One region of the Rhodoglobus vestalii genome, then DNA from elsewhere that is predicted to be linked to it. Evidence: riboswitches for the same ligand, from Rfam matches in the RefSeq annotation. Region 1 holds a riboswitch; the other holds the start of a gene.
The links. Region 1 has a riboswitch for glycine ahead of FB472_RS03065 (L-serine ammonia-lyase). Riboswitches for the same ligand answer to the same signal wherever they lie in the genome.
Positions count from the first base shown of each region.

Region 2: linked by a shared signal. The riboswitch ahead of gcvT (glycine cleavage system aminomethyltransferase GcvT) and the one ahead of FB472_RS03065 (L-serine ammonia-lyase) in region 1 are both predicted to bind glycine.

Region 1 is NZ_VFRA01000001.1:634,482-642,511, forward strand. It holds gene FB472_RS03055 (bifunctional alpha/beta hydrolase/OsmC family protein) at 248-1,486, shown strand; gene FB472_RS03060 (siderophore-interacting protein) at 1,569-2,396, shown strand; glycine riboswitch at 2,518-2,613, shown strand; gene FB472_RS03065 (L-serine ammonia-lyase) at 2,818-4,215, shown strand; gene FB472_RS03070 (pyrimidine reductase family protein) at 4,212-4,961, opposite strand; gene folP (dihydropteroate synthase) at 4,968-5,873, opposite strand; rRNA gene rrf (5S ribosomal RNA) at 6,022-6,138, opposite strand; rRNA gene FB472_RS03085 (23S ribosomal RNA) at 6,320-8,030, opposite strand, start outside.
Region 2 is NZ_VFRA01000001.1:781,407-789,436, forward strand. It holds gene FB472_RS03705 (peptide ABC transporter substrate-binding protein) at 1-325, opposite strand, end outside; gene FB472_RS03710 (thiol-disulfide oxidoreductase DCC family protein) at 573-974, shown strand; gene FB472_RS03715 (CPBP family intramembrane glutamic endopeptidase) at 971-1,765, shown strand; gene gcvP (aminomethyl-transferring glycine dehydrogenase) at 1,762-4,686, opposite strand; gene gcvH (glycine cleavage system protein GcvH) at 4,686-5,057, opposite strand; gene gcvT (glycine cleavage system aminomethyltransferase GcvT) at 5,060-6,163, opposite strand; glycine riboswitch at 6,333-6,435, opposite strand; glycine riboswitch at 6,437-6,546, opposite strand; gene FB472_RS03735 (Lrp/AsnC family transcriptional regulator) at 6,600-7,031, opposite strand; gene FB472_RS03740 (ornithine cyclodeaminase) at 7,163-8,030, shown strand, end outside.

The DNA.
Region 1 (8,030 bases):
TTTCTGCGAATACGCTGAGAACAGCAGGCTGGGCGGTAAAAATTGTCGCTAGATTTCACGAAAGTTATCGACTGTGCTGAGCCGCATGAGGGCGAGATTTTGTACATCGCTTTCGATCCCTCCGGAGAACAAATCACGGGTTCACTCGCTGGGGCAGCCAAGTAGCGATCACCTGTGTCGCACCCGCTAGCCTGATAGATCGTTAGGGAATGGTGCATAGACTTCGAACATAGAGCAGGAGTAACTAGTGAAGATTGAGTTTTCGGGGTCAGGTAATCACATGTTGGCGGCGAACCTCGAGTTGCCCGCCGGTACACCTGCGGCTTTCGCGCTATTCGCTCACTGCTTCACGTGTTCGAAGGATTCGTTCGCGGCATCCCGCATCTCAAAAGCGCTCGTTAACTACAGGATTGCGGTGCTGAGGTTCGATTTCACCGGCCTCGGGGGCTCCGATGGCGACTTCTCGAACACTAACTTCAGTTCGAATGTCGAGGATGTTGTCGCGGCCACTGAGTACCTGCGCGACAACCACCGCGCTCCCACTCTGCTCATCGGGCACTCGCTCGGTGGGGCTGCCATTCTTGCCGCAGCCCACCAGGTTCCCTCCGCACGTGCTCTCGTGACAATCGGCAGCCCAAGCGATCCGTCGCACGTCGCCAACCTATTTGGTGGGACCACCGCTACGATCGTGCGCGAGGGCGAAGCACAGGTTCATCTTGGTGGGCGCGATTTCACAATCCGCAAACAGTTGCTCGACGATATTGCCGCGCAATCCCAGTCGGGGCGACTTCGAGATTTGGATGCCGCACTTCTTGTCGTGCATTCACCCAGTGACCAGATTGTCGGCATCGATAACGCGCGCGAGATTTTCGACGCTGCCACACACCCAAAGTCCTTCATCGCCCTCGACGGTGCAGACCATATGCTCAGCAATCGAGGCGACGCCGAGTTTGCCGCCAGCGTTATTGCGGCTTGGGGCGCACGCTATGCTTTCGGCCCGTCGGCGCCACGCTCGACAGCCACCGCGAGTGCGGCATCCGTCACGAGCGATGGAAAATCTGTTGTCGTCGCTGAGAGCGGCCCGGCACGCTACGAGCAACGGGTCTTCGCTTCGGGCCATGAGTTCGCCGCAGACGAGCCGGCACCCCTCAGCGAGAATCATGGGCCGGCGCCCTACGATTTTGTTCTCGCGGGGCTCGGTAGTTGTACCTCAATCACGGTACGCATGTATGCCAATCGCAAGAAGATTCCCCTCGATGGGCTCAGCGTGCGGTTGACTCGAGAGCGGATTGATGCTGCCGAGTGCGATCACTGTTCTTCTTCGGAGGGCATGGTTGAGCACATCACGCGTGAACTCGCTCTCGACGGCGACCTCTCCGATCAACAGCGCGAGTCGCTGCTCGCCATCGCCAACAGGTGTCCCGTGCACCTCACGCTAGAGGGTGAAATCTCAATTTCGACGAGAGTCACAATGGCGGGCGGGTAGCCCAAGCGGCCTCCGAGCGTTAGGCTTATTAGGTAAGCCTAACTTCTTGAGCGAAATGAGCCGGCGGGATCGCCAACCAACCATGACTATTGAACGCGAAACCGTCAAACATCCCCCCGCTGTGCGCCACGTCACAGTGAGCGCGATCACTCGCCCCACCGCTTCCATCACGCGGATCACTCTGAGCGGTGATGAGCTTGCTGGATTCGTGAGCAGCGGTCCAGCAGATCACATCAAGGTCTTCCTCCCTGACCCCGAAACAGGCAATCTATCAGCGCCCGTTGTGACGGAAGATGGGGTGAAAAAATCTAAAACGGGCGTGACAATTTCGCGCTATTACACTCCATTGGGCTTCCGTAGTCACACCGACCATCACGAACTCGACATCGATTTTGTCGTTCATGGCGATGACGGTCCAGCGTCCGCGTGGGCTGCTCGAGCCGCTGTTGGCGATGCGCTCGCGATCGCGGGACCGCGTGGTTCACGCCTCCTTCCCCAGGGGGCGACCCACGTCATCCTTATCGCCGATGAGACCGCTTTACCTGCGTGCTCTCGCTGGATCGACATGCTCCCCACTTCGGTACACATCTCAGCGCTATTCGATGTTGCCGACGAAAGCGTCAAGGACTATTTCAGCGTGGAACAGCACGCTCGGATCACTGCTGAATGGCTGTACCGCCGCGATGGTCTCGGGCAGTTGGACAGCGCGCTGCGCTCTCTTGGTTCGATCGAAGAATCGACCTTTGTTTTCCTCGCTGGTGAAGCGGGCACCCTTGTGTCACTACGCCGCTACCTGCGTCGCGAGCTGGGGCTGCCCAAGCAGCAGGTTTCCATCGACGGGTATTGGCGCCGTGGCGTTGTCGACGCTGACCACCATGCCCCGATCGACCCCAACGACCCCGAGGACTAGCGTGCGAAGCTCTGCGGTTCAGCGCAGTCGGTCGAGAAACTAGCGTCTTCCCAGCACCCGAAAATTAGAGGCTGGTGCCTGCTGGCCGAAGTGTATGCTGAAAGAACAAATGAATAGCCGTCATACCGCTGCGGGAGAGTCCTTCCGATCGATGGTTGGCGCCGTAGGAGCAAACCCTCTCCGGGAATCTCTCAGGCACCAGTACCGCAGCGGATAGGCAACTCTGAAAAGCAGTCGGCCCTGCCCGACTCGCCGGCGGGGCAACGCAACGCCACAAGCGTGCGGAAACTCTCAGGCCCAATACAGAGCGGAGAGGACTCAACGACACCCGCACGATGATGTGTGGTGAAGAAATGGAGTCACCGTGCCAATTCGCAATCTGACGCCCAGAACTGAAGTACCAACCCCTTCCCTCGAAGAGGTGCCGCTGAGCAGCTTCGATCTCTTCACCGTCGGAATCGGTCCCTCCAGTTCCCACACGGTCGGCCCCATGCGCGCTGCCGCATCATTCGCAGCCGATCTCGCCGGACACGGGATGCTCAACTCCGTCGCCACTCTCGGCGTGCGGCTCTACGGCTCTCTCGCTGCCACGGGTGCCGGTCACGGCACCATGAGCGCAGTGCTCATTGGGTTGGAGGGCAAGCTTCCCGACCAGGTTCTTCCCGCGGAAATGGAGACGACCCTCGAGCGTATTGAGAATTCAGGAGTGCTGCAGCTTGCCGGCAGCCGTGAAGTTCCCTTCACCGAGGGTGCGATTGCGCTGCATCCGCTCACGGTGCTTGACGGGCATCCGAACGGCATGCGTTTCGCGGCATACGACGCGGAAGGTGGCGCCGTACTTGAGGCGACGTACTTCTCAATCGGAGGCGGATTCATCTACCGCGAGGGTGACAACCGTGACGGCAGCTCGCCCACCGACGCCGCCACAGTCGCCGATCCCCTACCGTTCCGCACTGCCGCGCAGTTGCTTGCCCACTGCCGAGCGGAGGGCCTCAGTTTCAGCGGCGTGATGCTTCGCAACGAACTCGCTCGCCGCACGCAGGCTGAGGTCACCGCCGGCCTTCTGCACATCCGCGACGTCATGGACGAGTGCAAGAACAACAGTTTGGAACGCTCCGGCAACCTTCCCGGTACCCTCAACGTGCGCCGACGCGCTCCAGCTTGGCATGCCCGCCTTCGCCAGGAGGACCCCGATCGCGATCCCGCGTTTTGGCAGGAGTGGGTCAACCTCGTTGCCCTCGCTGTGAATGAAGAGAATGCCTCGGGTGGGCGAGTAGTGACCGCCCCCACCAACGGCGCCGCCGGCATTATTCCCGCCGTACTCTTCTACGCCACGCACTATGCCCCGGGCATGCACGATGCTGACCAGGCTACGAAGGATGCCGCTACCGTGCGCTTCTTGCTGGCCAGCGCTGCCGTCGGAGTGCTCTACAAGCGCATGGCGTCTATCTCTGGGGCGGAAGTCGGATGCCAGGGTGAGGTCGGGTCTGCGTCTTCGATGGCGGCGGCCGGGTTGGCCGAGATCTTGGGCGGAACCCCCGAGCAGGTTGAGAATGCCGCGGAGATCGCCATGGAACATAACCTTGGACTGACGTGCGATCCCATCGGCGGTCTCGTTCAGATCCCCTGCATCGAGCGGAACGCAATCGCGGCAGCTAAGGCAATCAATGCCGCCAAGATGGCGCTCTGGGGTGACGGTACTCACCGGGTATCTCTTGACGAGGTCATCATCACGATGGCTGAGACGGGCAAAGACATGAGTTCGCGCTACAAAGAAACGTCGATGGGTGGCCTCGCTGTCAACGTCGTGGAGTGCTAGCCCGCCGCTCGCACATAGCGCAGCAGTAGTGTTCCGTCATCGGCGCTGAGGGCGTGTGCGAGAGTCATCGCTTGGGGGCTCGCTTCCTCGGCGTCGACGATCCGCCGCGCTGAACCACCTTCCAGCCGCGGGCTCACGGTGAGACAGAGTTCATCCACGATTCCCTCGCGGATCATGGTCGCAAACAACTTCGGTCCGCCTTCGCTGTGCTGTTGCGGGTAGCCGCGCTCAGCCAGCTCTCTCTTTAGTACAACCGTGTCGACCTCGTTCTCGCCAGCAATGATCACCTCCGCGACTTCGCTCAGCCGCTCCCGGTCACCTTCGGGAGAACTCTGTGTGGTGATGACTAGCGGCCGCGCCGCGTAGGCCGCTAGCTCCTGCGGGTCAAGCGTCAGCGATCCGCTGACGAGCGCGAACGGTGGCTGGGGCGAGAGCCCATTGCGCGTGCGCCACTCGACGGCGGCATCATCGAGGGCGAGGTTACGGTACCCCTCCTGACGCACGGTTCCTGCACCCACCACGATCACGTCTGCGAGCCTGCGCAGCAGAGCGAAGACGCGGCCATCGGATTCAGTTCCCAGACCGCCCGAAACGCCCTCATGGGTGGAGGCCCCATCAATGCTGGAGACAAAGTTTGCTCGTAGCCAGGGCAGATCACGATTCCGAACCGCATAGTGAGCAAGGAGCTCTTCGTCGGTCAGCGATTGGGTTGACTGCAGGAAATGGATGTCGGATGCCGATGCCACCGGAACCTACCTTTCGTTCTCGTCAGACATGTTGTGCTTCAAGAATGCCGGCTCTCGCAACCCGAGAATCGCCTCTGCCATCCGTATCGCGGCCACGCTCTGGGCGACCTCGTGAACCCTGACGACGCGAGCTCCAAGGAGCACACACGCCACAGCTGACGCGAGCGATCCCTCGAGACGCTCCCGCTTGGCACGATCGAGTACCTCCCCGATGAAGTCCTTGTTGGACAGAGCGACGAGGGTGGGAAATCCCAGCTCGGTAATAACATCGAGCCTGCGAACAAGTTCAAGGCTGTGGAGTGTGTTCTTATTCAGGTCGTGACCGGGATCAACGAACAGGCGCGAGTCCGGCACACCGGAGTCGAGGGCTCGTTGAACGCGGGCGGCCAAAAAGTCGCGGACTTCGATCGCAACGTCGTCGTACTGCGGTCGCGCAAACTGTGTGCGTGGGCGCGCCCGTGAATGCACCAGAACGAGCGATGCTTCGCTGTCCGCGACTACCGACGCCAGGTTCGGATCGCTGAGGCCGGTGGTGTCGTTGATCACGGTGGCACCTGCCTCTATGCTACGGCGAGCCACCTCCGCGTGAAATGTGTCGACGGAGATCACGACGTCGGATTTCTCCCGCAACGCGCGAACGACCGGGATAACTCGATCAGCTTCATCGTTCACATCAAGTGGATCCCCCGGGGCAAATGGCACGCCGCCGATGTCTACCCAGTCTGCACCTTCGTCGACAGCGCGCAGGGCTGCGGCGACCGCGTCCTCCAGCGCAAAATTGGTTCCTGAATCGTAGAAAGAATCGGGCGTGCGATTGATGATCGCCATCACCGCAACCTGTTTGGAGAAGTCGAAAACCCGGTCACCGATTTGACGGTGCGGATTATGAAGCGGAGGCAGCGGGAAACTCATACCTTCTATTCTCAGCGACAACCCTGACAACCAGACCGGAAACTGGGCAGTCAGCAGCCACGGCAGCGCGATTCTTCCCGCCCTGGTTAAAGCGAAAAAGCCACACCCGGTGCATTTCAGCACTGGCTGTGGCTTTTTCACAATTGAAGTCCGGCGGTGTCCTACTCTCCCACAAGGTCCCCCTTGCAGTACCATCGGCGCAGAGAGTCTTAGCTTCCGGGTTCGGAATGTGACCGGGCGTTTCCCTCTCGCTATGGCCGCCGAAACACTATTGATTTATGTATCAGTCTGGGCCAGTTCACAACACTTGAGACTCCTCTGTTATGAGGGCCCCGAGCAGTGTGTGCTGGGCGCAGTTCCCGACCGTAAATCGGGAACCACAAAGTGGACGCGAGAATTCTTCTCATTCACCATTGGGGATCCGAGGATACCCAGTGAGGTGGGGTGTTATCAATTTATCGACTTATTAGTACTGGTCAGCTCCACAGGTCGTTAGTCCCTGCTTCCACATCCAGCCTATCAACGCAGTAGTCTAGCTGCGAGTCTCTCGGCCTAAGCCATGGAAATCTCATCTTGAAGCTGGCTTCCCGCTTAGATGCTTTCAGCGGTTATCCATTCCGAACGTAGCTAATCAGCGGTGCTCCTGGCGGAACAACTGACACACCAGAGGTTCGTCCATCCCGGTCCTCTCGTACTAGGGATAGATCTTCTCAAATTTCCTGCGCGCGCAGAGGATAGGGACCGAACTGTCTCACGACGTTCTAAACCCAGCTCGCGTACCGCTTTAATGGGCGAACAGCCCAACCCTTGGGACCTACTCCAGCCCCAGGATGCGACGAGCCGACATCGAGGTGCCAAACCATGCCGTCGATATGGACTCTTGGGCAAGATCAGCCTGTTATCCCCGAGGTACCTTTTATCCGTTGAGCGACAGCGCTTCCACAAGCCACTGCCGGATCACTAGTCCCGACTTTCGTCCCTGCTCGACTTGTCAGTCTCACAGTCAAGCTCCCTTGTGCACTTACACTCGACACCTGATTACCAACCAGGTTGAGGGAACCTTTGGGCGCCTCCGTTACTTTTTGGGAGGCAACCGCCCCAGTTAAACTACCCACCATGCACTGTCCCTGAACCGGATCACGGTTCGAAGTTAGATATCCAGAGTGACCAGAGTGGTATTTCAACAACGACTCCACCTGAACTAGCGTCCAAGCTTCACAGTCTCCCACCTATCCTACACAAGCCACACCGAACACCAATACAAAGCTATAGTAAAGGTCACGGGGTCTTTCCGTCCTTCTGCGCGTAACGAGCATCTTTACTCGTAGTGCAATTTCGCCGAGTTCGCGGTTGAGACAGCTGGGAAGTCGTTACGCCATTCGTGCAGGTCGGAACTTACCCGACAAGGAATTTCGCTACCTTAGGATGGTTATAGTTACCACCGCCGTTTACTGGGGCTTAAATTCACAGCTTCGCCTTACGGCTAACCGTTCCTCTTAACCTTCCAGCACCGGGCAGGCGTCAGTCCGTATACATCGTCTTGCGACTTAGCACGGACCTGTGTTTTTAGTAAACAGTCGCTTCCCACTGGTCTCTGCGGCCCTGCAGCGCTCCCGGAGTAAATCCGTTCACGCCTTAGGCCCCCCTTCTCCCGAAGTTACGGGGGCATTTTGCCGAGTTCCTTAACCACGATTCTCTCGATCTCCTTGGTATTCTCTACCTGATCACCTGAGTCGGTTTGGGGTACGGGTAACTTGAACCTCGCGTCGATGCTTTTCTTGGCAGCATAGGATCACTGATTTCGTCCGTGAGGACTACCCATCGGGTCTCAGGCTTAATGAACGACGGATTTGCCTATCGTTCGCCCTACATCCTTAGACCGGGACAACCATCGCCCGGCTCAGCTACCTTCCTGCGTCACACCTGTTAATACGCTAACCGCACCAGAATAGGGTCGTACGCTAGGCCCCACGCCTCACCCCGAAGGGATCGGTCTAGGGGATTCAGATACTTAGCATTACTGGATTAGTTGGGGCGGTTCTTCGTCAGTACGGGAATATCAACCCGTTGTCCATCGACTACGCCTGTCGGCCTCGCCTTAGGTCCCGACTTACCCAGGGCGGATTAGCCTGGCCCTGGAACCCTTGATCATTCGGA
Region 2 (8,030 bases), 150 kb from region 1:
CGTCGGTGAATTCCCATCCTTCTTCGAGAGTCACGGTCCACGACTGTGCGTCTTCGGACTCGATGGATGCCGCAACTTCGTTCTCTACATCGCCATCAGCGGTGTAGGAAACAAGTCCAGCAAAGATCGAAGTGATGACCTTGCCGCCACCGGTTTCGGTGGTGTTTGTGGGAATGAGCGACTGCTGTGGCTCACTACCGTTGGTGGTGATGATCGCAGCCGTGTCGCCGTCGGCGGCCGGCTCGCTCGCCGCGCAGCCCGCGAGAGCGAGCGCTGAGGCCGAGAACAGCGCGATTGCGCTGATTCCTATGCGTGATCTTTTCAATGTGTCCTCCTGTGCAGAATTTGCTAACGATACGAAATTTTTGGTGCCGCACCGCGCGTGATAATTCACCCTAAACGGGGGGGGTGCCCCCCGCAAAACTGTACGGACAAACGTTACACACTGGTAACGCCCGTGAAGATTATGCGCAAAGTTTGCAGCTTTTTCCCGCGAAAAGATGGAGTTTCACACAAATGCTGCGCAACACCCCCCACGCCCAGAGCACAGCATCGTGAGTTAACATCGGTCTATGGGTGAAAAGGTTTCTCCGGGTACTCGAGAAAATATGGTGCTGATCTTCGATGGAGACTGTGCATTCTGCAGCCTGTGGGTCGAGCGACTCCGCGCAATACTTCCCACTTTTCCTACGAGCACACCGTGGCAGTGGGTCAACCTCGATGACTACGCGCTCACCCGAGACGACGTTGACAAAGCGGCCTGGTTCGTGACTCCCACTCGACAGTTTGTCGGTCACCTTGCGTTCTCCGCGATCCTTCGAAGCCAGCCAGCGATCGGGTTGCGGTTCCTCGGCAACCTCATCGCCACCGAACCATTCAGTTCCCTGAGCGCACTCGCCTACCGATTCATCGCTCGCTACCGCCATCGCCTTCCGGGTGGAACCCCTGCCTGCGCGGTGCGACGCCCCGAGTGACCGCGTCGCCTCCGCTCGGGCAGTCGCGGGGCAGACTGTGGGCAGAAATATCTCTCGTTCTTGCGCTGTCGCTGGGGGCATCCGCAATATATTCGGTCGTGTCGATAACCAATCGCCTCACGCGCAGTGAACCGCTGTCCCAGCAGACTGCGACCCTAAACGCATCGCTGAGCTCGCGGCCCACATTCGACCTGATCTATCAAGTGCTGGGCATCAGCTTCGATCTTGCCCCGGTGGCGCTCGTCGCGTTTCTGCTGTGGCGCACAACACGACCGCGACTGGCACGCCTCGGAATCGACTTCACCCGTCCGGGCCGCGACAGCCTCAGCGGCATCGCCCTTGCACTCGCAATCGGCATTCCCGGCATCGTTGTCTACCTCGTTGGGCGCAACCTCGGGCTCACCGTGAACGTGGTGCCGGCAGCGCTTGATCAGTACTGGTGGACCGTACCCGTGCTGCTGTTATCTGCACTGCGCGCTGGCGTCACCGAAGAAGTGATCGTGATCGGCTACCTTTACGCGCGACTCGGCGATCTGGGGTGGGGTCGGTGGCAGATCATCATCTCAACCGCCCTCCTGCGCGGCACCTATCACCTTTATCAGGGCATCGGCGCATTCATCGGCAACATTGCGATGGGGGTGCTCTTTGGTTGGCTTTACACCCGATACGGTCGGGTGCTCCCGCTCGTGATCGCGCACACGCTCATCGATGCCGCAATTTTTGTGGGCTACGGATGGGCGGCCGCAACCTTCCCCGACATTATTGGCCCACGCACCGAAAGCACCACCTAGTGCGCGAACGCCTCAATCGGCGGGCACGAGCACACCAGGTTGCGGTCGCCGTAGGCGTTGTCGACTCGACGCACCGGTGGCCAATACTTGCCCGAAACGAGTGAACGCAGAGGGTAGACGGCCTGTTCGCGCGAGTACGCGTGCGGCCAGTCGCTCGCGATCGCCGACTGCGCCGTGTGCGGGGCATTGACGAGCGGATTGTCGTCAGCGGGCCACGTTCCGGCGGCAACGGCATCCGCTTCATCCTTGATCGCAATCATTGCGTCGATGAAACGATCGAGCTCGGCGAGGTCTTCACTCTCGGTGGGCTCCACCATGAGCGTGCCCGACACCGGGAACGACATGGTGGGCGCATGAAAACCGTAATCGATGAGGCGCTTCGCCACGTCGTTGTTATCGATTCCGGTGGCTTCCTTGAGCGGTCGCAGGTCGAGAACGCACTCGTGAGCCACCAGTCCGTTGTCTCCCGCATAGAGCACGGGGTAGTGCTCACGCAGGCGCACGGCAACGTAGTTAGCGGCGAGCACCGCAGCACCGGTCGCAGCTTTGAGGCCCGCCGATCCCATCATGCGCACGTAGGCCCAGGTGATGGGGAGGATGCTCGCGCTTCCGTAGGGCGCAGCGCTGACCGCTCCGCCGGAATGCACGTAGGGGCCCGCCTCACCGGTCTGCATGTCGAATGCGGGATGCTGTCGGCTCTGAGCCATCGGGTGCCCCGGCAGGAACTCTGCCAAATGCGCCTTCGCGACGACAGGCCCGACTCCGGGCCCACCGCCACCGTGCGGGATGCAGAAAGTTTTGTGCAGGTTGAGGTGGCTGACGTCTCCGCCAAAGTCACCGAACCGCGCATAGCCGAGCAGGGCGTTGAGGTTGGCACCATCAACATAGACCTGGCCACCAGCATCGTGCACGGCCTGCGTGATTTCGCGCACTTCGTGCTCGTACACCCCATGAGTCGAGGGGTACGTGATCATGAGGGCGGCGATTTCGGTCGCATGCTCCGCGATCTTCGCCCGCAAATCACCGAGGTCAACGTTGCCGAGTTCGTCGCACGCAACGACGACAACGCGCATACCCGCGAGCACTGCGCTGGCAGCGTTCGTGCCGTGCGCGCTCGACGGGATGAGGCAGATGGTGCGCTCGTGATCTCCGCGAGAGCGGTGGTAGCCACGAATCGCGAGGAGCCCCGCAAGCTCACCCTGGCTTCCGGCGTTGGGCTGCAGCGACGTGGTGTCGTAGCCCGTGACCTCAGCCAGCCATGATTCGAGGTGCGAAATCATGACAAGGTAACCGGCGACATCCTCTGCCGGGGCGAAGGGGTGGATGTTGCCAAATTCTGGCCACGTCACCGCTTCCATCTCGGTCGCCGCGTTCAGTTTCATCGTGCAGGAGCCCAGCGGGATCATGCCGCGGTCGAGCGCGTAATCCTTGTCGGCGAGGTACTTGAGGTAGCGCATCATGCTCGTCTCCGAGCGGTGCGTGTTGAACACGGGGTGCGTGAGGTATTCGCTCGTGCGCTCGAGGTCGGCCGGAATACTGTCGTCGTCGGGCAAGTACGCGAAGCCGGCATCCAGTCCAAAGGCTTTCGCCAGGTCGTGCTTCTGCGCGGCGAAGATACCCTCGGAGGGCTGCGTCGAGACTTCGTCAAAGCTCAAACGCACGGTGTCAGCATCCACCACATAGAGCAGGATATCGCTCTCTAGCGCCTTGGCCGCAATCGCGTGTGCCTGGCCAGTCTTCGTGACCGACAGGGTGTCGAAGAAGGTCTCATTCTCGATGGTGTAGCCGGCAGCACGCAAGCGGGAAGCGAACTCGGCGGTGTCGTAGTGGATACGCTGGGCGATCCGCTTCAGGCCCTGCGGACCGTGGTAGACGGCATACATTCCGGCCATGACCGCGAGCAGCACCTGGGCGGTACAGATATTGGAGGTCGCCTTCTCGCGGCGAATGTGCTGCTCACGAGCCTGCAAGGAAAGACGGTAGGCGGGGTCGCCGGCGGCATCCTGAGACACCCCAACGAGGCGGCCGGGCAGTTGTCGTTCGAGGCCTTTGCGCACCGACATGTAGCCGGCGTGTGGCCCGCCGAAGCCCATCGGCACTCCGAAGCGCTGCGTGGTTCCGACAGCAACGTCTGCGCCGAGCTCGCCGGGTGACGTCAGAATGGTGAGCGAGAGAAGGTCGGCCGCCACAATCGCGAGACCGCCGTGCGCCTTGACGGCAGCGATGATCTCGCTGGAATCCCAGACGCGACCCGACGCACCCGGGTACTGGATGAGCGCACCGAAGCACGCGGGCAGCTCAGGGCTCGCACCGATTGTCGCCAGGTCAAGCTCAACAAGCTCGATCCCTACAGCCTCCGCACGGTTCACGAGCAGAGCCTTGGTTTGGGGAAGGGTGTCGGCATCCACAATGAAAACGTTCGACTCGACCCGGGAGGCCCGACGCGCCAGCAGCATTCCCTCGACCGACGACGTGCCCTCATCGAGCATTGATGCGTTGGTGGTGGTCATACCAGCAAGGTCGGCAACCATTGTCTGGAAGTTGATCAGAGCCTCGAGGCGGCCCTGCGAAATCTCTGGCTGGTACGGCGTGTAGGCGGTGTACCAGCTCGGGTTCTCAAGCACATTGCGCTTGATGACGGCCGGCGTGATGGTGTCGTAATAGCCAAGACCGATCATGCTGCGACGAACCTTGTTCGCGCCGGCGAGGGCGCGCAGTTCGGCGAGCGCCTCACGCTCCGAGGCGGGAGCGGGGATCGTGGAATTCTCGACCGGAGTCTGGTGAATGGCCGGCGGAACCGCGGCATCCACGAGCGACTCGAGGCTGTCGTAGCCGACGGCGGCCAGCATGCTCGCTTGGGCGGCAGCATCTGTGCCGATATGACGATCGGCGAAGGTGTCGCTGATGATGGGGTTTGTCATTACTCGCCTGTCAGTGTGGTGTATTCGTCGAGGCTGAGCATCGACGGGAGATCGGAAAACTCGATTTTTACGAGCCAACCCTCACCAAAGGGATCGCTGTTGACGAGTTCGGGGCTGCCAGCGACAGCATCATTGGCCTCAACGACCGTGCCAGCGACGGGGGCGAAGAGCTCGCCCACCGATTTGGTGGACTCGATCTCACCAACAAGTTTTCCGGCAGTGACCGTGTCGCCCACTCTGGGCAGCTCAACGAAAACGATGTCGCCGAGTTTTTCTGCCGCATAATCGGTGATTCCGATAGTCGCAATGTTTCCCTCAACAAGCACCCACTCGTGCTCGGCGGTGTACTGCAGTTCGCTCTTCTCAGCCATGATCAGGCCTCTCTCTTGTAGAAGGGTAGGGAAATGACGGATGCAGCAATGCGACTGCCCCGCACATCAAGGTGGAGTTCGGTGCCGACGTCACTGACATCAGCGTCGACGTACGCCATAGCAATCGGGTGACCCAGCGTGGGAGACAGCGCGCCAGAAGTGATCACTCCCACCTCGGTGTCACCGTGATAGATGGCGTAGTCCGCGCGACCGGCGCGGCGACCCTCGGCGGCGAGTCCGACGAGAACGCGAGCACCAGCATCCGGACCCGCCTCTATTGCGGCACGACCGACAAAGTCACCCTCCTTGCTGAGAGCAACAACGCGACCCAGACCGGCTTGCACCGGGAACGTTGTGAGGCCCAGCTCGTGACCGTACAGCGGCATGCCCGCCTCGAGTCGCAGAGTGTCTCGACAGGCGAGACCGGCAGGCACGAGACCGAGGGGTTCGCCGGCAACGGTGAGCGCCGCCCAAAGGTCGGCGGCGGCATCCACCTGAATGTAGAGTTCGAAACCATCTTCGCCGGTGTAGCCGGTGCGCGCGATGATGAGGTCGTGCCCGATGAAAGTGGCGGCGGTTTCACGGTAGTACTTGAGTTCATCAAGCGGGGTGGCGAAGTCACCGAGCCCCGCGGTTGCTTCGAGAATGGCGCGCGATACCGGCCCCTGCACCGCGATGAGCGCGTAGTCGTCACTCTCGTCGGTGACCGTGACATCAAAGCCTTTAGCGCGTTCGCTGAGCGCTGTCGCCGCCGCGAATCGGTTGCCAGCGTTCGCGACCACTAAGAAGTGATCGTCGGCGAGGCGGTAGGCGACGAGATCGTCGATGATTCCGCCTGTCTCATTCAGGATCAGGCTGTACTTGGCTTGCGCGAGAGCCATCGCCGAAAGCTTGCCGGCAAGTGCGAAGTCGAGGTAGGCGCCGGCATCCGCTCCACGCACATGGATTTCGGCCATGTGCGAGATGTCGAAGATTCCCGCGGCCGTGCGAACCGCATGGTGCTCGGCGAGGTCGGAGCTGTAGCGCACCGGCATCATCCAGCCGGCAAAATCGGTGAACGCGGCCCCAAGCTGTTCATGAATGCCGTGAAGTGGCGAATACCTCATCGCGGAGGGCGGGGTCGCGGTCACTGCGGCGGTGGATATTGCTGCGGCGGTGGATATTGCTGCGGCGGTGGATGTTGCTGCGGCTGTCGCTGCGGCGTCAGCGGGGGAAGCTGCAGGCGTTGTTGCATCGATCACGGAGTTCTCCTGGCACATGGCTGGTGAATAGAACTCCCCCTCTGTGATGAGCCTGAGAGCTTCACGCACTTTTAAGCTAGTGCGCTTTCACCGTCGGCGGAACCTCCTGATGTTTCGAGATTCTCTTTCCAGAGTGGCCAGTGCGATGCGGTACATGAACCTGAGAGATTGGCGGGGAGGCTTGCTCCTTCGGTGCCGTGCTCGGAGTCATGATGACACCGGATGCTCGGCTCTCCCGCATCGTGTTGCGGCCCGATGTTCAGTTATTAGCTCAGCATAGCAATGAGCGGGGTGTATCGGCCTACAGCATGGCCGAACTGAGCAGCAGGCTGGTCTCACTATTAACTACGCCGTCGACGTTGCGCATGCGGGCGAGGACTCGATCAAAGTTGCTGAGACTGTCAGTGCGGATGTCGGCCACGAGATCCCAGGCGCCGTTGGTGGTGTGAAGTGCGTGGATCTCTGGCAAGCCTCGCAGCTTGCGAATCACGGCATCCGTTGACCTCCCCTCCACCTCGATAAAGGAGATGGCCCGAATGATCGAGGGGTCACGATCTTCGCGAACGCGCACCGAAAAACCGAGCACCGTTCCGCCGCTGACGAGGCGGTCGATGCGACTGGTGACAGTGGCTCGGGTGACGTCGAGGCGGCGCGCTAGGCTCGCTACAGACTCGCGGCCATCGGCCCGGAGTGCGGCGAGAAGGCGGCGGTCCAGATCATCCAATTGAGCCATGCACAAAGTGTACAGCGGTGCTCTCAATTATGCACAGTCGCTGGCTAAAAATCGCGTCTATTGGGTGTTGTGAGTGCATAGTGCACATTCGTAGCGTGGGGAGTAGTAATACTGCAACGAGAGGAGTGACCATGGTCAACTACGTGGACGTCAACAACATGCGACGCTGGATTTCTGACACCGGAATTGAGCCCATCATTATGGGCATCGTGGGCTACCTTGAGCAGGATTATGCCAAGTGGCCCCAGTTCGACAAGACCCCTCGGGTTGCGGCTCACTCCGCTGAGGGAGTAATTGAACTCATGCCCACGAGCGATGGCGAAACGTATGCCTTTAAGTACGTCAACGGCCACCCCTCTAACCCCGGCAACGGTTTTCAGACCGTCACCGCTCTCGGCATGCTCGCACGCGTCGACAACGGTTACCCCACCTTCCTGTCGGAGATGACACTGCTGACGGCACTCCGCACCGCCGCGACCTCGGTGCTTGCTGCCCGTGCACTCGCCCGCCCAGACTCGAAGGTGCTCGCCCTCATCGGCACCGGAACCCAGTCGGAGTTTCAGGCTCTCGGATTCCGTGCTGGCCTCGGTATTACGCGGCTGCGGGCGTGGGACACCGATCCTGCCGCTCTCGACAAGTTCATCCGTAACGTTGAGCCGCTCGGTTTCGAGGTTGTGCGCGCGACCTCGGCCGCGGATGCCGTTGCTGGCGCCGACATCGTCACCACCTGTACCGCAGACAAGGCAAACGCGAAGATTCTGACCACCGGCATGATCGAACCCGGAATGCACCTCAACGCGATCGGTGGAGACTGCCCCGGCAAAACGGAGCTCGAAGCCGACATCGTTCGCAACTCGACCGTGTTCGTTGAGTTTCCCGAGCAGACCCGTATCGAGGGTGAGATTCAGCAGCTTGAGGCCGACTCCCCCATCACCGAACTCTGGGAGGTGCTCGCCGGGCGCGCCGCAGGCCGCACGTCGGTCGACGAAGTCACCCTCT